DNA from 4 places in the Alteromonas sp. CyTr2 genome. Region 4 is predicted to be linked to each of the others. Evidence: predicted binding sites of a transcription regulator. Region 4 holds the regulator's gene; each other region holds the start of a gene.
What was found. The regulator MetJ, encoded in region 4, represses methionine synthesis genes. The targets are predictions, from matches to a motif close to TAGACGTCTAGACGTCTA.
Positions count from the first base shown of each region.

Region 1 (5,691 bases), on a different contig from region 4:
AGCAATCGCCTTTTGCCCGTGAAGAAGTGATGGAGGCATACCTTGATAGCCTCCTCAAAGAGCCAGAAGCACCGGAAGATGTGACTGCGCGCACGGCAAAATTGCTCGAGCAGGCTTCTCAGCAGATGGCTGAAACGGCACTTGCTTCTACCGCCAATGAAAGTGAGCCGCAATCGAATGAACAAGAAGTGATAGCGGAAAAGGTTACATCGTTAATTGAAACGCAAAAAGCAGAGACAATTGAAGATGAACAGCAACAGTCTCACGCAGAAACTTTAGTAGAAAATGAACAAGAAGCTGCGTTAAACCGCGCTGAAAAAACAAAAGTTCCACTAAAGGATACTCTCGGTTTTCGCTTTCAGGCGCTATTCTTTGAGGTTGCAGGGTTAACACTTGCGGTGCCTTTGACGTCGCTAGGTGGGATCCACCAAATTGAGAAGATTGGCCCTTTATTTGGAAAACCTGATTGGTTTATGGGTGTAATGTTGCACAGAGAGTCTAAACTAAGTGTTGTTGACTCTGCAAAATGGGTAATGCCAGAAAAATATGACGAAAACCTCGCACAATCGCTTAACTACCGATATCTTATAATGTTAGGGGAAAGTGCGTGGGGTCTGGCTAGTGAAAAGCTAGTCAATACGGTCAATTTGACTACCGATGATGTTAAATGGCGCGAGTCCACAGGTAAGCGTCCCTGGTTAGCAGGGATGGTTAAAGAAAAAATGTGCGCGTTAATTGACGTTGAAGAATTAATATCTATGCTTAACAAAGGCTTAGGCAGTAACGACCAGACGCCATAGTATTGGGAGCCAGGTTCATGAGCGACGAAAGAATAAATAATAACGCCACCGACAGCAACGACGAAGTCCTTCAATGGGTAACGTACCGCTTAGGTGAAGAAACTTACGGTATCAACGTGATGCAAGTTCAAGAGGTCTTGCGTTATACCGAAATAGCCCCTGTACCCGGTGCACCTGACTATGTACTTGGTATTATCAATCTGCGTGGTAACGTAGTAACGGTTATTGATACACGTGCTCGTTTCGGATTACCGCCAACAGAAATTACTGACAATACCCGTATCGTTATTATTGAGTCTGACGAGCAGGTGGTTGGTATTCTGGTGGATAGTGTCGCTGAGGTGGTTTACTTGAAATCTTCAGAGATTGACAGTGCCCCTAACGTAGGTACTGAAGAGAGTGCTAAGTTTATCCAAGGTGTAAGTAATCGCGACGGCGAACTGCTTATTCTTGTAGATCTTAATAAATTGTTAAGCGACGAAGAGTGGGATGAGCTTAGCAACATCTAAATAAATGAATAGGCGGTATTGATTATAATATTGCCTACATTTCCCCAAGGGTTATGTCCATGGATTGGCAGCTTGCTGCACCTACCTTATTAGAACTCATACTGTGTATTCTTGTAGTTATACTCATCGCCGCGATGGGTGTGCTGTATTCACACATTAAGCAGTTGCGTTCTGCATTAAGCGAAAGCGAACATGCTAACGCAGAGGCTATTGCCCGCACTGAAGCCCTTGCTAAAAATGCAAATAATCAACAAACTGAGGCGCAAGCACGCACCTTGGTGATCACTCGACACCTTCAAGAGTTAGACGAAAAGCAAACTGATATTGAAAACCAGCTTCGAGAACTCAAGCTTCAAGATCCTTCCCTACGCCTATATCAGCGTGCGGCGGACTTAGTCAAGCAAGGCGCTAGCATTGATGAAATTATTGAAGCCTGCGACATTCCTCGTGCCGAAGCTGAGATGTTGGTAATGGTGCATAAACAAAATAATTAGTATTTTTGAGCACCAGAGAAAAAAACGTTTAGACGTCTAGACGTAAAGATGTTGACATATCGCCAGTTATAGACACAATACAGATATTGTAATTTATCACTGGAGCCCTCTATGCCAATTCGTATTCCTGAGCAGTTACCCGCGCAGAATGTACTACTAGGTGAAAACATTTTTACCATGGACATGGACAGGGCTGCCAATCAGGATATTCGTCCTCTTGAAGTCGGTATTCTTAATTTAATGCCGAACAAGATAGAAACAGAGGTACAGTTACTTCGCCTGTTATCGAACACGCCACTGCAAATAAACGTGGATTTAATTCGAATTGATAATCAAGCGCCAAAGAATACCCCGCAATCGCACATGGATGCTTTCTATCACGACTTTTCAGCGGTAGCGAATAAGAAATACGATGGCCTCATTGTCACCGGTGCGCCTCTCGCGCTTATCGATTACGAGGAAGTAAAGTACTGGGAAACCATGACCACCATATTGGAGTGGGCGCAGCGTCACGTGAACTCAACCCTTTACTTATGTTGGGCTGCTCACGCCGCCATGTATCACTTTTACGGCATTACACGAGAGCTTAGAGACGAAAAGTTTTCAGGTGTCTTTAAACACAAAGTGAATGACCCGAATAATGAGCTATTAAGGGGCTTTGATCCTTCTTTTTACGCACCACATTCCCGTTATGGGCATATTAACACCTCGTTGTATAACAGCGTCGATGGACTTAGTGTTGTTGCAGAGTCTGACGATGTAGGCGCTTATATTGTGGCGTCAGAAGATAAGCGCATGGTATTTGTAACGGGTCACCCGGAATACGATCCAGATACACTTAAAGATGAGTATTTTCGAGATATTGCCGCGGGACAAACGCCAGTAATTCCAAAAAACTATTTTGAAGGGGATGATCCAGCCAAGTCTCCTATTGTACAGTGGCGCTCACACGGTAGCCTATTGTTTACAAACTGGCTGAATTATTATGTCTATCAGACCACGCCTTACGATTTAAGTCAGCTTGCTGAAAAGTCACAGCCAAAGAGGTAGCACGTGAGCCAAAGACCAAATTCTAGCGCGCAAGCAACGCTTACAGAAGCCGCTAAAAAGCGCATCCTTATATTAGATGGCGCCATGGGCACCATGATCCAGCGCCATAAGTTAGAAGAAGAAGATTATCGCGGAACACAGTTTGCCGACTGGCACTGCGATGTTAAGGGTAACAACGATTTGCTGGTTCTTACCCAGCCCGATATCATCTATCAAATTCACTGTGATTACTTTGAAGCTGGCGCGGACATTATTGAAACGAATACGTTTAATGCTACGACTATCGCTATGGCCGATTACGATATGCAGGCTCAATCCCGTGATATTAATTTAGCTGCAGCTAAATTGGCGCGTAAAGCTGCCGATGAGTTCACAGCAAAGACACCAGACAAACCCCGTTTCGTGGCAGGTGTACTTGGCCCAACAAATCGCACTGCTTCAATTTCGCCTGACGTTAACGACCCAGGCAAACGCAATGTTACTTTTGACGAACTCGTGGAAGCGTATAGCGAGTCTACCGAAGCGCTCATTGAAGGCGGTGCAGATTTAATCATGCTCGAAACCATCTTCGATACACTTAATGCGAAAGCGGCAGCCTATGCGGTAGAGTCGGTTTTTGAAAAGCTGGGTATATTGCTGCCCGTTATGGTGTCTGGCACGATTACCGATGCCTCAGGGCGCACGCTGTCTGGTCAAACCGCGGAAGCGTTTTATTATTCCATGCGACACATCAGTCCATTCTCATTCGGCTTAAACTGTGCTCTTGGACCAGACTTACTGCGCCAATACGTAGATGAAGTTGCTACTGTTAGTGAGTGCTTAATTTCAGCGCACCCTAACGCTGGTTTACCCAACGAGTTTGGTGAATACGACATGGAAGGCCCTGAAATGGCCGAGCACATCAAAGAATGGGCGCAGTCTGGGCTAGTGAATATTGTAGGTGGCTGCTGCGGCAGTACGCCGGAACACATTCGCGATATTGCTAACGCGGTCAATGGAATTGCGCCAAGAAAAGTGCCACAGTTCGAACCCAAAATGCGTTTGTCAGGCCTAGAGCCGTTTGTACACTAGGAGGGCATTATGAGCGCAGAATTTTCTACATTTATTAATATCGGTGAGCGTACCAATGTAACAGGCTCCGCTCGTTTTAAACGACTTATTCTTGAAGGTGATTATGAAACTGCACTTGATGTCGCAAGGCAACAAGTAGAGAACGGCGCGCAGATCATCGATATCAATATGGATGAGGCCATGCTTGATTCTAAGCAGGCCATGATCACCTTTTTGAACCTAATCGCCTCTGAGCCTGATATTAGCCGCGTACCTATTATGATCGATTCGTCTAAATGGGATGTTATCGAAGCAGGACTTAAGTGTGTACAGGGCAAAGCGATTGTTAACTCTATTAGCTTAAAAGAAGGGGAAGAGCTCTTCTTAAACCAAGCCAAGCTAATAAAGCGTTATGGTGCAGCAACCGTAGTGATGGCGTTTGACGAGACCGGCCAGGCCGATACACAAGCTCGAAAAGTAGAAATTTGTCAGCGTAGCTACAAGCTGCTGACAGAAGAAGTCGGCTTTCCACCTGAAGATATTATTTTTGACCCTAACATTTTCGCAGTAGCGACGGGTATTGAAGAGCACGATAACTACGCGGTTGATTTTATTGAAGCGACCCGCGAGATACGTAAAACCTGTCCGTACTCACATATTTCTGGTGGCCTTTCTAATATTTCATTCTCGTTCAGAGGGAACAATCCGGTTCGCGAAGCTATGCACTCGGTATTCCTATATCACGCTATTCGAGCCGGTATGGATATGGCTATTGTGAATGCAGGTCAGCTAGAGGTATATGACGAAATACCCGCTGAATTGCGCGATGCGGTTGAAGACGTGATTTTAAACCGCAGAAGTGATGCTACTGAACGCTTACTCGATATTGCACCGAACTATCAAGGAGACGGTAAAGCGGCCGCAAAGGAAGATTTATCCTGGCGCGAGCAAGAAGTGAATAAGCGCTTAGAGCATGCGCTTGTTAAAGGCATTACCGATTACATCATTGAAGATACTGAAGAAGCGCGTCAACAAGCTGAGCGTCCGTTACATGTTATTGAAGGGCCGTTAATGGACGGCATGAACGTAGTAGGGGATTTGTTCGGCGAAGGAAAAATGTTTCTTCCTCAGGTAGTAAAGTCGGCCCGTGTAATGAAAAAGGCGGTAGCCCATTTACAGCCATACATTGAAGAAGAAAAGTCAGACGATGCGAAAAGCAACGGTAAAATTCTTCTCGCTACGGTAAAAGGTGACGTTCACGATATCGGTAAAAATATCGTAGGCGTGGTACTTCAGTGCAATAACTTTGAAGTGATTGATCTTGGCGTAATGGTGCCAGCGGCGACAATCTTACAAACCGCTAAAGATGAAAACGTTGATATGATAGGCCTGTCGGGCCTTATTACACCTTCACTAGATGAAATGGTTCACGTTGCCAAAGAAATGGAGCGTCAGGGCTTTGATATCCCGCTGCTTATTGGCGGGGCGACGACGTCTAAAGCGCACACTGCGGTAAAAATTGAACAAAATTATCATGCACCTGTGGCTTATGTTCCAAACGCAAGTAGAGCAGTAGGCGTGTGCCAGCGTCTTTTAAACAAAGCGTCTCGCGATATTTACGCGCAGGAACTGGCAAAAGAATACGATACGGTACGCGAACAGCACGCCCGTAAGAAGCCGCGCAGCAAGCCGGTGACGTTAGAACAGGCCAGAGAAAACGCTTTTAGGCCAGATTTTACGACTTTGCCAGTAAAACCTGCGAGCCTGGGTGTAACACCGGTAACCGCC
Region 1 covers NZ_CAMZMZ010000005.1:114,570-120,260, forward strand. The annotation lists gene QME20_RS05045 (chemotaxis protein CheW) at 1-800, shown strand, start outside; gene QME20_RS05050 (chemotaxis protein CheW) at 818-1,309, shown strand; gene QME20_RS05055 (DUF2802 domain-containing protein) at 1,369-1,803, shown strand; gene metA (homoserine O-succinyltransferase) at 1,915-2,853, shown strand; gene QME20_RS05065 (homocysteine S-methyltransferase family protein) at 2,857-3,924, shown strand; gene metH (methionine synthase) at 3,934-5,691, shown strand, end outside.
Region 1: a site for MetJ is predicted at 1,833-1,850, ahead of metA (homoserine O-succinyltransferase). Genes of this name have one in related genera too.

Region 2 (5,691 bases), on a different contig from region 4:
TTACCGACGCCGCCAAATCAAAGTTACCCGCATGTAAAGCGTGAACAAACACGCCTAACTGTCGACCAAAGGTTAGCGCCGTCGCCATATCCACCTGCTTAGGTAAGATATCGCGAGCAGCCGCCGTTGATACGCTAATGCCTGAATAACAAACGGCATAGTACCATTCGTCGTTTAACGGCAACGACAGCGTGACAGGCGCATCGCTACCTGTCATTAACGTCATACCACCTAAGTAACAGGGAGCAACATTATCATAGTGAATACTACCGCTTATTTGGCCTTCTAATTCGCCCATCATTATAAGCAGAGTATCTTCATCGAACGGGGTGTCGAAGTAAGCATTTAGCGCTGCAAACGCTGCCACAATAGAGCTTGCGCTTGAACCCAACCCGCTGCCTATTGGAAGGTTTTTATGAAGCGTAAGCGCAACAGGAGAGGTTGTTTTTCCAGCCTTTTCCATTTGCTCACAGAAATAGTGATAGCACTTGGTTACAATATTACTGTCTGCATCGCCCGGGAGTTTGTGAGCAAAGCGCCCCACCGTTTCTAATGAAAATGACTCAGCCGCCTTTATTTCAACTTCATCACCTAGCTTAGTGCCATCAACGGGCGCAAGCGCTGCGCCCAGTACGTCAAAGCCTAAGCTCACATTTCCTATTGATGCCGGCGCGAAGGCCGTGAATGCTTTCATATTATTACTCTTACTTCGCTTGTGGCGTGCTCTTTATATTAGCGCTTCAAATTAGCTCAATAAATTAGCGCTTTAAATCGATGCCACAACATTACTGGCCTAAGTCACACCTTCGAATATCTTACTTTAGCCGCCTATCTACGCTAAGCAAGCTAAGCGTTATTTAGCCCTTAGTGCGCCATTTGCTTCCACGGCATAGTACGCAGAATGTCAGCAAACACCCCAGCTGCTGTTACCGTACCACCTGCTCCATATCCTCTAATTACATAAGGGATTGGGCTATAGTAGTCACTGTTAATCGCCAGCGCGTTTTCACCGTCTTTTACCTGCGAAAGAGGGTTACTTGCCGGTACAGCCTGAATGCTTACTTTGCATTTTCCGTCTTCAATGCTGCCGATATAACGAAGCACTTTACCTTCTGCTTTAGCCGCTTCAACCTTTTCACCAAACGACGCATCTAACTCTGGCAGCTGCTGCATAAACTCGTCAATTGAACACTCTTCGGCAAAACCTTTTGGCAATACAGACTCAATTTCAATATCAGATAGTTCTAACGCTAAATCAGCTTCACGAGCCATGATAAGCAGCTTGCGCGCTACGTCCATGCCGCTTAAGTCATCGCGCGGATCAGGCTCTGTGAAACCGTTGTCTTTGGCTGTTTGTGTCGCTTGCGACAGGCTCATGCCCTCTTCAAGTTTGCCAAATACATAAGACAAACTGCCCGATAGAATTCCTTCAAAGCGGTGTAAGGTGTCGCCAGCGCTGAATAGCTTTTGCAAGTTATCAATAACCGGTAGCCCTGCGCCGACAGTGGTTTCGTAAAGGTACTGACGATTTGTCGATTGCGCGGTCTTGCGAAGCTTGCGATAGTAAGACATCTCACTGGTATTCGCCTTTTTGTTTGGCGTTACCACGTGAAAACCGCTTTCCATCATATCTACATATTGCTGTGCAATCGCTTCGTGACTAGTACAGTCAACAATCACTGGGTTTACCAGACTATTGTCGTTAGCGAACTGATGCAGGCGCTCTACGCTTAATCCTTCGCTTGCCGATTCAAGTGCCGATTTCCAGTCACCGCTTAAATCAATACCTTGGCTGTTTAACAGCAGTTTACGACTGTTCGCAATGCCATAAACACGCAGCTGAACATTGCGTTTTAACAACGCAGGCTGTTGTTTTTCAATTTGGCCTAGCAGTTCGGTTCCCACATTGCCACACCCTACTAGGAATACGTCAATGGTATGGCGGTCAGAGAAAAAATTCTGGTGAATAACCTTTACCGCTTTCTTAGCACGCTTGCTCTCAATTACCGTTGAAATAGAGCGCTCTGAAGAGCCCTGAGCAATAGCAACGTTGTTCACCCGCGCTTGGGCAAGCGAGTTAAAGAAACGCGCAGCCAACCCTTTGGTTTGACGCATACCGTCACCAACCAAAGTAACAATGGCTAGGTCATGACGCACTTCAATAGGATCTAGCAATTGATTTTGAAGCTCTAGCGCGAACGCATCTTCAAGAAGCGTTAACGCTCGGCTGGCGTCTTTGCTTTGGATACAGAAACTGATTGAGTATTCTGAAGAAGACTGGGTAATAAGGCTTATTGAAATATTGGCGTTCGACATCACCTCAAACACACGACTTGCCATACCTACCATGCCTTTAAGGCCAGGACCTGCGACGTTAAACATGGTGACGTTATCAAGCTGTGAAATACCTTTAACTGACGTCCACACCTCGCTTTTTTCATTGCTGATTAGCGTACCTGGCGCAGCTGGGTTTAGCGTGTTTCTGATCAAACAAGGGATGTGGTGTTGGGCAATAGGACCGATAGTTTTCGGATGAAGTACCTTGGCACCGAAATAAGACAGCTCCATCGCTTCTTGATAGGTAAGCTTGTCTAACAGCACTGCCCCTTCAACTTGATTTGGGTCAGCGTTATAAACACCGTCTACGTCTGTCCAAATTTCACAGCAGTTTGCGTCTATACACGCCGCTAAAATGGCCGCTGAATAGTCTGAGCCGTTACGCCCAAGCGTGACTTTCTCGCCCGCTTCGTTAGCAGCAACAAACCCCGGCATGACAAGAAATTCACTGCCGTCAGTAGGCACATCAGTAAAGCGTGCTTTACTAAGCGATACATCGGCAATGCTGTCTAGGTAATCGCCCTCGGCAAGCACATACTTAACCGGGTCGATAACGCGATTAGCGATACCTTTAGCCGATAGAATAGCGCTAAAAAGCGTCACCGAGATGTACTCACCAATACTTAGAATACCGGCAGCAACATTATCAGGTGCAACACCAAGCAGCTTGATACCTTCAAGGTGCTGTTTTAATACTGAAAGGTGACCATTAATGAATTCTACCACGCTTGCATGTGCAAACCCGTCGAGTTCTTCGTTTAGGTTGTTGGCGATGCCGGTAACCGTGTCGTTCAACTTATTGAATAACGGCTGGAAATCTTCACCCGCGGCTGCTTGTTCACATAGTAGTGAAAGCGCGTTCGTTACCCCCTTTGGGGCAGAGAGTACAACCGCAGCACCGTCGGTTTGGTGGGTCGCCGTGCTAATCTCCATAACGCGCATGTATCGCGGTGCATCGGCTAGAGAAGAACCCCCAAACTTTAAGACTTTCATATGCTGCTCCTTAAGGTTACGCATGCTAAAACGTGTGTAAAAAAAAGCCCGCTCTGTGTTAGGCGGGCTTTCGTTGTCTTTTGCTTACTTGCACTAGTCAGCGACCGCCCTTTTTAAGGTGGTAATTAACATAATGGTGGTGCGAGTAAGTAGAATCTTTTTCATACGAGCAATTTGCCGTATAGACGTCTATATGTCAACCGCAGTTTTCACTACACTGTGTTGCAAAATATGAAACACTCTTCAATTAATATTTCTTTTTAAGGTACAAATACGAGTTCAAGCTGTTATTAGTCGACTTACTAGTACTCTGATAGCTTTAAAACCTGCTTATTTCTAAGATCATTCAAACAGAACTCATCCAGTGAAAACCTTTCTTTAGGCCAAACTCGCCTTCAAAAAAGGGGCTGTTGCACTTTGTTGGATCTCAGCAACCTCCTCTGGGCTACCTTCTGCAACGATTTCTCCTCCCTCATCACCTGCGCCTGGCCCCATATCTATAATGTGATCGCAAGCCCCAGCTACCTGCATATTGTGCTCAACCATCACCACCGTATTCCCCGCTTCAACTAGTGTGGTTAAATGCTGCATAAGTAGCGAGGTGTCTGAAAGGTGTAAACCTGTTGTAGGTTCATCGAGCACATAAAGGGTATTAGCATTTTGAGCACGTTTAAGTTCTGACGCTAATTTAATGCGCTGCGCCTCGCCGCCTGATAATTCAGTAGCACTTTGCCCCAGGGTTAAATAGCCAAGCCCTACATTCATTAGTGTTTGAAGCCCCCGCGTAATGACTTGATTACTATTAAATACAGATAGCGCTTCTTCAACCGTAAGCGATAGTACATCAGCAATAGAGTGTTCGTTGTAACCGACTTCCAGTACGTTATCGTTAAAACGCTTACCGTTACAAACGGTACAGGGGGAATAAACACTCGGCATAAACAGTAGTTCTACCGATACCACACCCAAACCTTCACAATGTGGGCATCGCCCTTTTGCGACGTTAAACGAAAAATGACCCGCATCGTACCCACGGGATTTTGCTGCTTCGGTTGAAGCAAATAAACTTCTGATTTGATCAAATATACCGGTATAGGTTGCCAATGTTGAACGAGGTGTCCTGCCTATGGGAGACTGATCTACCACAACTATACGGCTTAACGCTTCGAGCCCGCTTTCAATTCGCCCTTGCTGCAGCTCACTTTCATGCGAAAAAGCGTCTTGAGCAAGAAGCGAATTGGCGTCAGTAAGCAGTTCTTTCGTTTCTCTTGTTTCTTGCGCTCGCTTCCCTTCTTTCTCGGCTGTACTTAAACCATCTTTGACCAACTCAACCAATGCTTGGCTAATCAAACTCGATTTTCCAGAGCCCGAAACGCCTGTGACGCAGGTCATCACACCAAGAGGAATATCAATATCAACATGGCTGACATTATTTCTAGACACGTCTTTTAATCGTAATACCCCTGACGAATTACGTTTGATACGCTGACTTAGGGCTTTATTGTTAAAAACATAGTCTGCCGTTGGGGAGTTTTTTATGCTTGCCAGCTTCTTAACCGGCCCACTGTAAACAAGCTCACCGCCGTTCACTCCAGCTCTCGGCCCTACGTCTACAACCCAGTTAGCACCTTTGATAACGTAAGGATTGTGCTCAACAACAAGCAGTGAGTTTCCCGTTTCTGTAATAGTGTGAAGCGCTCGAATAAGCCCTTCTACGTCGCGAGGGTGAAGACCGGATGAAGGCTCATCCATAACAAAGACAACGCCAAATAAGTTCGATTTAAGCTGAGTTGCCAAACGTAATCGCTGTAGTTCTCCTACTGAGATACTTGTTGTGCTTCTATCTAATGAAAGGTAATGAAGCCCAAGCGCTATTATGGGTTTCACCCTTTCAATAATGTCGCCCGTAATATTGCGTATTACCTGACCACGCTCTGACGTATCGCCGTCAACTGAATTTCTTAACGCCTGAAGCTTTTCGTGAACTTGCTGTAATGGCAGCCTTGAAAACTCAATAATATCTAAACCGTCAACTTTCACTGCTAGCGCATTTTGCTTGAGCTTTTTTCCACTGCAAACCGGACATGCTTCAACAGATATGAAAGGAGCAATTCGCTGCTTCATTTTCTCTTTTTGAGACGTTTTGAAAGTATCGAGCACATGACGCCGCGCGCTGATAAACTTGCCATTGTAGCTGGCAGGTTCACCTTCTTGTTGTGCTTTTCGGGTTTGCGCTAAATTATAGTTTCGATAGACGGGTAACTGAGGCATTTCATCAGTGAATAAAATCCAGTCACGGGTTTTTTGAGGTAGATCACGCCATGGAATATCAACATCAATACCTAACGATAACAGTACCCT
Region 2 covers NZ_CAMZMZ010000025.1:7,270-12,960, reverse strand. The annotation lists gene thrB (homoserine kinase) at 1-694, opposite strand, end outside; gene thrA (bifunctional aspartate kinase/homoserine dehydrogenase I) at 865-3,330, opposite strand; gene QME20_RS13385 (excinuclease ABC subunit UvrA) at 3,709-5,691, opposite strand, start outside.
Region 2: a site for MetJ is predicted at 3,505-3,522, ahead of thrA (bifunctional aspartate kinase/homoserine dehydrogenase I). Genes of this name have one in related genera too.

Region 3 (5,691 bases), on a different contig from region 4:
TATATCGAAGCGCCTTGTCGAGCTCATGGACGGGTCTATTAAAGTTAGTAGTAAGTTGAATCACGGTACCCGAATAAGTGTGACCTTACCTGCCGACGCCCTAAGCACAAACCAGTTCGTTGAGGCACAACCGCGTAGCTTTGTTGCCCAAGTAAACATAGATAACTCAGTAAATGTATTGGTAGTTGAAGACCACTATATAAACCAAGTGGTTATTCAAACTTTGTTTGAAAAACTGGGCGTGTCGCTTTCTGTGGTAAGCACTGGCGAGGAAGGCGTTGAATACGCCAAGTCTAATCCCGTCGACTTAGTTCTTATGGATCTTAATTTACCAGGTATTCAAGGCGATGAAGCAACAGTAAAAATAAAGGGGTTTAAGCCAAACTTACCTATTGTTGCATTGACGGCCGATGTCATTACCCAGCCTGAATATTTGCGAAAACAAGGTCTTGATGACGTACTCACTAAACCCATAGATAGTAGTGAATTGGTGCGTGTGCTCAATCACTATTTAGGGCATGCAGACCAATGAATCTATTCGTTTTATTTAAGTAGTTTTATCTAAGTAGTTTTACCACAGTGATTTTACCTGAGTCATCTTTACCTAGCCCAACAAACCTTTTTAACAGCCGTGGTAGTATAAGCTAACTCAATTGTAAGACAGGAGAACTCCTCTACCATGTCCCCCTCATCTTCAGGAAGCGGTACTTCTAGATCGTTGGCGTCTAACAAGATTAATTCAACGGAAACGGCTTCAGCACCAGCTTTAGCAATGAAACCAACGCTGATTGCGCCGTCGCAAACCATACAAACAAGCGTTTCTAATGAAGACATGCAGGCCCGCGCTCAGCTTAGAAAAAAGCTTCGCGAGGCACGCCGAGGGTTAACTAACCAGCAACATACGGACGCCGCTAAGCGCATTGCTTCACGACTACGTACACTGCCCTTTCTTGATAACAGCACGACCATAGCCGGATATTTGGTTAACGATGGCGAGGTCAATTTAACCTATTTTATCGAGTCTATTTGGCAGTCTTCACATGATAAAAAATTCGCTCTACCTGTATTACACCCCGTATGTAAAGGACATTTGTTATTTTTGTCTTATACCCAGCACTCTCAATTGGTGAAGAATAAGTACAACATTGAAGAGCCAGTATTGTCGTGTGAAAACGTCGTTCCTGTTAGGCAATGCGACGTTATTCTTATGCCGCTTGTAGGGTTTGATGTAAACGGCAATCGCCTGGGTATGGGGGGCGGCTACTACGACCGAACTTTGAGTTTTACCCAACGCGCGCCAGATTCACATTCATTTTCGGTTAGTAAAACGCCTAAGTTAGTGGGTATTGCCCACGACATTCAAGAAGTAGATGCTCTGCCCGTTGCACCATGGGATGTCCCCCTTGATGCCATCGTGACGCCCTCGCGCACACTGCAATTCACTAAACCGTGATAGTCATTATAACAAATTGAACATACGAACTTGTGGGTTCACGTGCGCTTATAAGTTACACTTGCGAACACAATAAGTCGGAGAATGACAATGGATCAGAACGCAAAAAAACAAGCCGTAGCCAAAGCAGCCATCGAATATGTTGAAGCAGACAGCATTGTCGGTGTGGGTACAGGTTCTACCGTAAATTTCTTTATTGAAGAACTCGGTAAAATTAAACACAAAATTGAAGGTGCAGTATCAAGTTCAGAAGCCTCTACCGAGCGTTTAAAAGCCTTAGGCATTGAGGTATTCGAGTTAAACGAAGTCAGCAATCTATCGGTTTATATCGACGGTGCCGATGAAGTGACCGAACACAAGCATATGATTAAAGGCGGAGGCGCAGCACTCACTCGCGAGAAAATTGTAGCCGGTGCGGCGACCACGTTTGTGTGTATTGTTGATGAAAGCAAGCGCGTTCCTGTGTTGGGCTCGTTCCCCCTTCCCGTTGAAGTTATTCCCATGGCTCGCTCTTTCGTAGCACGAGAGCTAGTAAAGCTTGGTGGCGATCCTGAATATAGACAAGGTGTTGTCACCGATAACGGCAACGTTATTTTAGATGTTCACAACCTTGAGATTCTAAATCCTCGTGAGCTAGAACAAAAAATAAATAATATTCCTGGCGTGGTAACGAACGGCATTTTCGCACTACGAGGCGCGGACATAGTGCTAAGTGCTACAGATAGTGGTGTTGAAACCTTTAAGTGATAACTGAGTAAGACGTATAGTGCGGTGAAAAGCTATACAAAATACTACTTTCAACTTAACGCGTTTTCTGTTAGTTTCCGTTTAGACGTCTAGATGTCCTTAAAAGAAGTTCACTAAGCGTCTCAACTTTTACGTTAGTTAAGGCCAATTCCTTAATAACGAAAGCAATCAACGTGATTATAAAAGCTTGGTAGCAATAACGCCCAAGCAAGGCTTTCAGAGCTGCAAAGCGATGTCGTTGCAGCGCAGGTTATACACAGCTTTGTGTTTCATACTGGCAGGTTTCTGAGAGTCTTGAATTGGCGGTGCAAGCAAACCAAAATTACATCAGTGAGAGATAGCGAGTTCATGAGCAAAGTTTCATTAGAGAAGGATAAGATCCGAATTTTGTTGTTGGAAGGTGTTCACCAAAGTGCTTTGGAGACACTAAAAAGCAATGGGTATAGCAATATTGAATTTCTCAAGACCTCTCTTCCTGAAGACGAGTTAATTGAGAAAATTAAAGACGCCCACTTTGTTGGTATTCGCTCGCGCACTCAAATTACAGAGAAGGTAGTTGAAGCAGCACAAAAGCTTGTGGCTATCGGTTGTTTCTGTATTGGCACCAACCAAGTTGATCTTGAAGCCACACAACGCCGCGGCATTCCCGTGTTTAACGCGCCATTTTCCAACACTCGCTCGGTTGCAGAACTTGTACTTGGCCAAATTATCCTTTTACTTCGCCAGGTGCCGAGTAAAAATGCCAAGGCTCACCGCGGTGAGTGGGAAAAAACGGCAGTCGGCTCATATGAAGCCCGCGGAAAGACACTTGGTATCATTGGCTATGGTCATATAGGCACACAGCTGAGTATTCTTGCTGAACACCTAGGTATGCGCGTTCAATTTTTCGATATCGAAGACAAGCTTGTGCTAGGTAATTCTGCCCAAGTAAAATCGCTTGAAAAGCTGCTTAATACCTCTGACGTTGTTTCACTTCACGTTCCTGAAACACCACAAACTCAAGATATGATTGGTGAAAAAGAACTGTCTCAAATGAAGAAAGGCAGCATTTTGATTAACGCGTCTCGCGGTACTGTGGTAGATATCGATGCGCTTGCGAAGGCATTGGAAAGCGGCCAACTAAACGGCGCTGCTATTGATGTATTCCCGGTTGAGCCTAAATCTAATACTGAAGAATTCGAGTCGCCGCTTCGCGCGTTCGATAATGTCATTCTGACCCCGCATGTGGGCGGCAGCACGCAAGAAGCGCAAGAAAATATTGGTATTGAAGTGGCGGGTAAACTCGCGAAGTACAGCGACAACGGTTCAACGCTGTCAGCCGTTAACTTCCCTGAAGTGTCACTGCCAGAACATACTGGTCGTTCACGCCTACTTCACGTACACAAAAACCAGCCAGGTATTCTTACTCAGATTAACCAAGCGTTTGCAGAAAAAGGCATCAACATCGAAGCCCAGTACCTACAAACTAACGCAGAAATTGGTTATGTAGTAGTTGATGTTAAAGAAGACCGTGGTTATGAAGCACTTGCGGAGCTTCAGCAAATTGATGGCACAATTAAGACACGTATTCTTCACTAAGAAGAGTTGTTTTAAGACTAAATAAAAACGCTGCACAATGTGCAGCGTTTTTTTATGCCTGTGATTTTACTTCAATGCGTTGAAGTGCCCAGCCCTACTTCAGTGCGCTGAGCATATAAGGTAGGCTTAGAAGAAGTTGTAGACTAAGCTAACTGCAGTTTCTGTGTCTAGTTTTTCAACGTCGTCGTCAACATTGGTGTTGTGATCAAGTTTGAAAGAAAGACGCATTGAAAGGTTACCGCTGATTGTAGCTGTAAGTGCAGACTCAGCACGAGATTTCGTGTTGTCAGAACCCACTTCGGTACTTACTGTTTGCGTAAATTTAGCCGTATCAGAAATTTTCCAAGAATAAGCTGATGACGCACGAACGATTACGCTGTCAAGATCTTCGCCATCCTGAGTTTCGATGAATGAGTAACCAGGACCGATTGAATATTCAAGGGTGTGGCGCTTGTTCTCAAGTACTTTTTGGTTCCAACCCGCCGCAATAGTTGATTGGTAATTAAAGTTACTAAAGCGGTCGTCTTCATATGAAGCGAAGCCGAATAAACGGTTATCAGGATTTTCTAGTTTGTAGTTACCCTGGGCTGAACCAAAGAACTTCTGTGCAGAAGTAAACTCGATATCTTCTTGCTCGCCTGCATCATTTTCTTGTTGAACAGTTTCCTGTTTGTACAGACCTTTTAAAACGTAGTCGTTACTCCATTTTTCAAGCTCTTGGTGAGCCTGTATACCCGCACTGATTGACGTGGTTTCAGTGTTACCTGAAGTCGAAATAAAACCTAGTTCGCCTTCCATTGTAAAAGGCTTAACTTCATCGTCTTGAGCGAAAGCGGCTGGAGAAAGAGAAATTGCAACTAAAGATGCAAGCACTTGCTTTTTCATTGAACAATCCTATTGATTATCGGTCCATTCGTTGTACTCGATACCTTTTGAACTGCAAGGCGGTACAACACGAGTTTTTAAAGAGATCTGCTAGACAGTGCCGCGAGGCGGCAAGCACTGCAAACAACGGTGCGCAGTGTACATTTTCAAAGCTCTCAGTCAATGCGAACACGGTAAAATGCCAAAGATAACCCGTTAATTTACACTAATTGACTAAAAAAACTGATAGACCAGCGCCACGGAGGTCTCTGTGCTTAAGGCTGCGACATCTTCGGCGGTGTCTGTTTCATGGTTTAGTATGAAGGATAACTTCATCGCCAGTGAACCGAATACGTTGGCTGAAAGCGAAGTTTCTGAGCGCGATTTCATATTTTCTTCACCCGCCTCAGTGCTAACAAACTGCCTTAACTTGGCGCCCGAACTCCAGTGGTATTTATATTCGGCGGACGCTCTTACAATGATGCCATCGTTGACTACGCTTTCATTATCTTCTTCAGCTTCAATAAAACTGTAGCCAGGACCAATGCTATAGCGAAACTCACTGTCTTCACTGCGCCAGAGGCGCTGAGACCAGCCCGCTGCCAGCGAAGCACGGTGATCGTAACCGGTAAATTGATCGTCTTCGTAATCACCGTACATAAAAAGACGGCGACCAGGCGTCATTAGTTTATAGTCGAACTGCGCGCTAGTGAAAAAGCGCTGGGCGCTGATGTCCCGCTCTGTTGTTGGCGTACCGCTTTCTTTATAGAGCAACTCTGCGAAGTAGATACTGCTCCAATTTTCTGTTTCATGGTCCGCATTGACCGCGGCTTTCACACTGGCAGCTGAGGTGTTTCCGGTGTTTACAAGTACACCTAGTTCACCGTCTAGTGTAAAACGAGGAATTTCGTCATCGGTGTCGGGCGTGAAGTCTGCGTGATAGAGGGTTTGTATAAGATCCCTCGCACTTGCGTGCACACACGCGCAGCAACAAACAATGCCAACAACAATGCTTGGCCGGAAGATTTTTTTGAACATAATCTGATTTA
Region 3 covers NZ_CAMZMZ010000057.1:448-6,138, forward strand. The annotation lists gene QME20_RS18925 (ATP-binding protein) at 1-532, shown strand, start outside; gene QME20_RS18930 (5-formyltetrahydrofolate cyclo-ligase) at 680-1,453, shown strand; gene rpiA (ribose-5-phosphate isomerase RpiA) at 1,544-2,200, shown strand; gene serA (phosphoglycerate dehydrogenase) at 2,549-3,778, shown strand; gene QME20_RS18945 (DUF481 domain-containing protein) at 3,905-4,663, opposite strand; gene QME20_RS18950 (DUF481 domain-containing protein) at 4,877-5,680, opposite strand.
Region 3: a site for MetJ is predicted at 2,275-2,292, ahead of serA (phosphoglycerate dehydrogenase). Genes of this name have one in related genera too.

Region 4 (5,691 bases):
CTCCTGACGATACCGTGTAAATGGTAAACAGCGCGGTTTTATCTATGCGTACTGTTATAAAGCATCGATAGTTCATTACATGTTATATCAGATGGTAACTGCGGGCGGCCTTGGTGGCAAAGTTTAATGCAGGCTTTATACAACAAAGGCGCATTGACTGCGCCTTTTGTGGAGTACTTCATTAAACAACGTAAGCACGGTCCTGATTGTCGTTATTTATTAAGCGCCTGAACGCACGCCGAGCATGTGGCAGATGGCGTAGCTCAATTCACTACGGTTCAAAGTATAGAAATGGAAGTGTTTTACCCCTTCTTTAGCGAGTACTTTAACTTGGTCCATAGCAATGTTAGCGCCTATAAGATTACGGGTAGCTTGGTCGTCGGCATCAAGGCCGTCAAACATCTTGTGCAACCATCCCGGCACATGAACATTTGTGAACCCCGCAAATTTCACCAGTGTTTGGTAGTTGGTTACCGGCAAAATACCCGGAACGATATCTAAGTCGACACCCGCTGCGGCTGCACGGTCTCTAAATCGAAGGTACACACTCGTATCGAAAAAGAACTGGGTTATCGCTTCTGTGGCACCTGCTTCTGCTTTGCGCTTAAGGTTTAGTAAATCAAACTGCGCATTTGGTGCTTCAGGGTGCTTCTCTGGATAGGCAGCAACAGAAATATCAAAATCGGCAACGTCTTTTAGCAAGGCAACAAGATCAGAGGCATACATCTCTGTCTTTTCTACTCCTGGCGGTAAATCGCCACGAAGCGCAACAATACGGCGAATGCCTGAATCCCAGTAGTCTTTAGCAATTTGTTTAAGTTCATCTCGGCTAGCATCAACACAGGTCAAGTGAGGAACAGCTGCTACACCGGTTTGCTGCTGAATGCGTTTTACAACGTCGTGGGTTCTGTCACGCTCACCGCTATTCGCGCCGTAGGTTACCGACATGTAGCTTGGCTTTAGTGGCGCGAGACGTTCAACTGACTTCCACAGGGTCTGTTCCATGGCTTCCGTTTTAGGCGGAAAGAATTCAAAAGATACATCAATATCACGCAGTTCCGACAGGGACTGGTTTAATGCATCGATACCTTGTGCGTAAGAAACCATGGCTTTTTCTCTCAAAAATGTATTCTTATAGACGTTTAGACGTCTAAATTAAAGAATATATGTCTAGACGTCAAGAGGTTTACACTGCTCAATTGACCTTTTCGTGAACTTGTTTAGAATTTCTCTTCATAACATAAAAAAGAGTAGACCGAGTTAGTACAATGGCAGAATGGAACGGTAAATATATTCACCCCTACGCAGAGCATGGCAAGAAGAGCGAACAGGTAAAGAAAGTCACTGTCTCTATACCTATTAATGTGCTTAAGGCGCTTACTGATGAGCGTACTCGCCGCCAAATCAATAATCTGCGTCACGCCACTAATTCAGAACTGTTGTGCGAAGCATTTTTGCATGCGTTTACCGGTCAACCATTGCCTAACGATGATGACCTGCGCAAAGACAATCCCAATCGCGTACCGGCTGAAGCAAGACGCATTATGGAAGAAATGGGCATTGATCCAAGCTTCGAAAACGATGTGTCGGAAGACGACTGATATTTGGTATTAAAGAGAAACGGCGCTTTGTTGTAAGTTATTGCTAGTTGGTAACCTACAACACGGCGCCGTTTTTTATGTACTTGTATTCTCGAAGCGCACTTTTTAGCAAATAAAGGTTGAGCACTAGCCCCTCCATTTTTTTGCCTTATGCGCCAGAATTTTATTCTTCTGGGCTTTCAGGCACGCGTGCAACGCCAGATTCAATCGCAGCCTTAGATACGGCGGTAGCAATACGCTCGCATAAACGCGGGTCCATAGGTTTAGGAATAATGTACTCCTTACCAAATGTCAGACTAGTACTCTTACTGGCAGCTAGTACTTCTTCTGGTACAGGCTCTTTCGTGATAGCACGAAGGGCTTCTACTGCCGCTACTTTCATTTCATCGTTAATGGCCGTTGCACGAACATCTAGTGCTCCACGGAAAATAAACGGGAAACACAGTACGTTGTTAACCTGGTTAGGGTAGTCCGAGCGTCCGGTAGCCATGATAAGATCTTTACGTACTTCGTGAGCAAGTTCAGGTTTTATCTCAGGATCTGGGTTAGAGCATGCAAATACAATTGGGTTTTCAGCCATCAAGGCCAGTGTTTCTGGTGGTAAAACATCCGGTCCAGACACACCAACAAAAATATCCGCACCTTCCATTACATCTTCAAGCGTACGCTTGTCAGTATTGTTAGCAAATAGCTTTTTGTGCTCAGTTAAGTCTTCGCGACGAGTATGGATAACGCCTTTTCTGTCTAGCATATAAATACGCTCACGCTGGGCACCACACTTTATAAGCAGTTCCATACAAGCGACCGCTGCTGCACCGGCACCCATACACACAATTTTAGCGCTCTCTATGCTTTTACCCTGAATTTCCAGAGCATTAAGCATGCCCGCTGCAGTTACAATAGCGGTACCGTGCTGATCATCATGAAATACCGGAATTTTACAGCGCTTAATTAGCTCTTGTTCAATCTCAAAGCATTCAGGCGCTTTAATGTCTTCTAAGTTAATGCCGCCAAATGTGTCAGCGATATTCGCTACTGTATTAATGAACTCTTCGGTTGTACGATGCTTCACTTCAATGTCAATGGCATCCAGGCCAGCAAAGCGTTTAAACAGAAGGGCTTTACCTTCCATAACAGGTTTCGATGCCAGTGGGCCTAGGTTACCCAACCCTAAAATTGCGGTTCCGTTACTGATAACGGCAACCAGGTTTCCTTTACCCGTGTACTTATAGGCGTTATCTGCATCTTCAGCAATTTCTCTGACCGGCTCGGCAACGCCTGGGCTGTAGGCAAGAGCAAGGTCATCGACGCTGTCTGCTGGCTTAGATAACTCTACGCGGATTTTTCCAGGTGTGGGTTTGGCGTGATAGTCGAGTGCGCGTTGTCTAAAATCTGACATGTAAAAAGGTATCCTTAGATGTAGGGTTCATCGGTGTTTTCGTTCACGCTCTGTAGCTATTTTATTGTCGTTATAGTTATAGGTAGATAAACGTAAGCGCGTTACAACCAAGTAATGACAAAAGTGATTATAAATAGTTGTTAGCACTAGGGCTTGTTGATCTTTGTTTTACAGCAATCATCAATAGGCCCCAAGGTGGCATGTGGAAAAGCAGACTAGGCGTTAACCTTTACTGATTTTGTTCACATACCTTAATGGATACAAGCCTCAGGTTTATGTACCCAAAAGCGCCACAAGTCTTGAAAGTAATGCATTATTCACAGAATTAATGCTCACTATCAAAGTGCCGATCGCAACTCTAACACAGCCTATCACTGTGTACATATCTGATCAGAATTCTCATATACCAATGTAGGTTAGGCATACTAATTAGACCAGTAAAATGGGGCTATAATTGCCATTCATGCTATTTATTTTGACTTGCCATAGCATTCCGTAGGTCTATTGTGTGGAGGATGAAAACAAAGCTATCAAAGGGATCTACGTTCTCATAAATGCATTGGACAGAAACCCAAATCAGGAAAATAGAACGCAGGGAGACACCTCGTTAATTCTCCATCCAATATTTCTGATAAAATCCTGTGAAAGCCCACTCAAAATTCGCGCTGAAGGCGAGGATATGACAGAAAGAAAACTAATAACCGTGCTAACCGATGTGTGCGAAAGCGTAAAATCTACCAATAATGGATTTGTTTGGCTAACTCACGTAGGGCATTGGAGAGCGCCGCAAGTGATTGCCGTGTTTAATACTGAGCAGGAGAAGCAGCGGGCGTTAACTAATGGTTGGGATATAGACTTCATAAACCAAGTGAATATTGCTTTAGCGTCAATTAAGTCAGCACCCGTTGGTATTTATTTTGATAGCGAAGAAGAGTGTAAGAAAGTGAGTGGCGGCAATTGGGATAGGCATTTATCTAATGTTAAAAACCTTCACTGAGTTCAGGTTACGCTGAATGTTGCAAATTAAGCTAAAAACGTTTTCAGAAAGGCGAGTTGCAGGGCTTGTTACACTGGCTAGGTACTGGCCTGACGTAGGATAACGGCGGTAAAGCGCTGTTTGGCACACCTTGTTTGTGTGAAGCGTGAATTTTAAGCAATAAAAAAGCGCCATAAAGGCGCTTTTTTCGAACTCGATATCAGGCTTACTTTTTGCCTAATGCACCGAAACGCTTCTTGAAGCGATCAACACGACCACCAGTGTCAACGTTACGTTGCTTACCAGTGTAGAATGGGTGACACGAAGAACATACGTCTAGGTTGATGTCTTTACCAAGCGTAGAGCGAATGTTCATTACGTTACCACATGAGCAAGTTGCTGTGATTGCTTCGTATTTTGGGTGGATATCTTGTTTCATTGGGTTACCTCACATAATAAGGCCGTATCGCTATACAACCCGAAGTCGCACACCATACGTTACTTAATTCAAATGATAAGTCGTTCAAAGAACAGCCTATCGCAAAAGAGCGGCGCATAATAAAGGATGGCAGGGCCTTGATCAAGCGGTTTTTGGCCAAATGCTAAACAAGAGAGCTAGACAAGGCAGCCGTATAAAAAGGTAGCCGTATAAAAAGGCCAAACAAAAAACATTCCTTTTATGCTTACCTGTAAAGTATGTTTAAATATTTGTGTTTCAAGGCTAGGCCATAGCTCTAGTAGCAAAATCATGCGCTAATAGCAAAATGTGTAGCTAGCTGTTAGCAGCGTAAATTGCTGTAACGTATAGGTCTGCAAGAAGCCTCAGTATAATTAGTTTCAACATAAGAAGCTTAGTAAGCGCATTACGCGCTGTAACAATCGTCAAATAAGGTAGAACCTTCGCAATGGCCTTTATCCAAGTTGCCGTGCCAGTGCCACTGCGCCAACTTTTCACGTATACCCACGGAAACGCGCTAAGTGCGGGTGTAAGAGTGGTTGTGCCTTTCGGTCCGCGCAAACTTGTGGGCGTAGTTGCTGAAACCCTACACAAAACTGAAAGCGACATTGAAAACTCCAATAAGCTAAAAGCTATTGAGTCGGTACTGGACGATAGCCCTATTATAGATGGGGTGCTGCTGAAAATGGCCCAATGGCTGTGGCAGTACTATCATCATGCGCCGGGTGAAGTGCTACACGCCATGCTGCCTGTCTTATTACGCAAAGGCGAGTCAGCAGCGCCAACACCCCAAGACATGTTAATGCTTACCGAAGAAGGTAAGCAAACGACTGCAGACACGTTATCGCGGGCGCCTAAACAACAAGCCTGTTTTACTGCAATGGCCGGTGGTGCCTTATTAGCGTCCCAAGCGCGCAAGCAGTATGGCGCACCTGCGGTCAAAGCACTTGTCGAAAAGTCATTGATAAGCATTGAAGAAGTCGCGCCTGAATTTAAGTCAGGCAGTTGGCTTGCCTCGTTATCGGTGTCTGAAAAGCCAATTCCAGATACTGAGCAGTCGGTTGCCATTGCCGCACTTAATCGTCAGCAGGGCAATTTCGCTGTAAGTTTGCTTGAAGGGGTTACCGGTAGCGGTAAAACGGAAGTGTACCTTCAAGCCATCGAACCCTTACTGCGCGACGGAAAACAAGTGCTTATACTTGTGCCAGAAATTGGGCTTACGCCGCAAACGGTGTCACGCTTTGAAAAGCGCTTTGGT
Region 4 covers NZ_CAMZMZ010000009.1:32,062-37,752, forward strand. The annotation lists gene metF (methylenetetrahydrofolate reductase) at 220-1,107, opposite strand; gene metJ (met regulon transcriptional regulator MetJ) at 1,269-1,601, shown strand; gene QME20_RS07260 (malic enzyme-like NAD(P)-binding protein) at 1,765-3,000, opposite strand; gene QME20_RS07265 (hypothetical protein) at 3,680-3,997, shown strand; gene rpmE (50S ribosomal protein L31) at 4,203-4,415, opposite strand; gene priA (primosomal protein N') at 4,882-5,691, shown strand, end outside.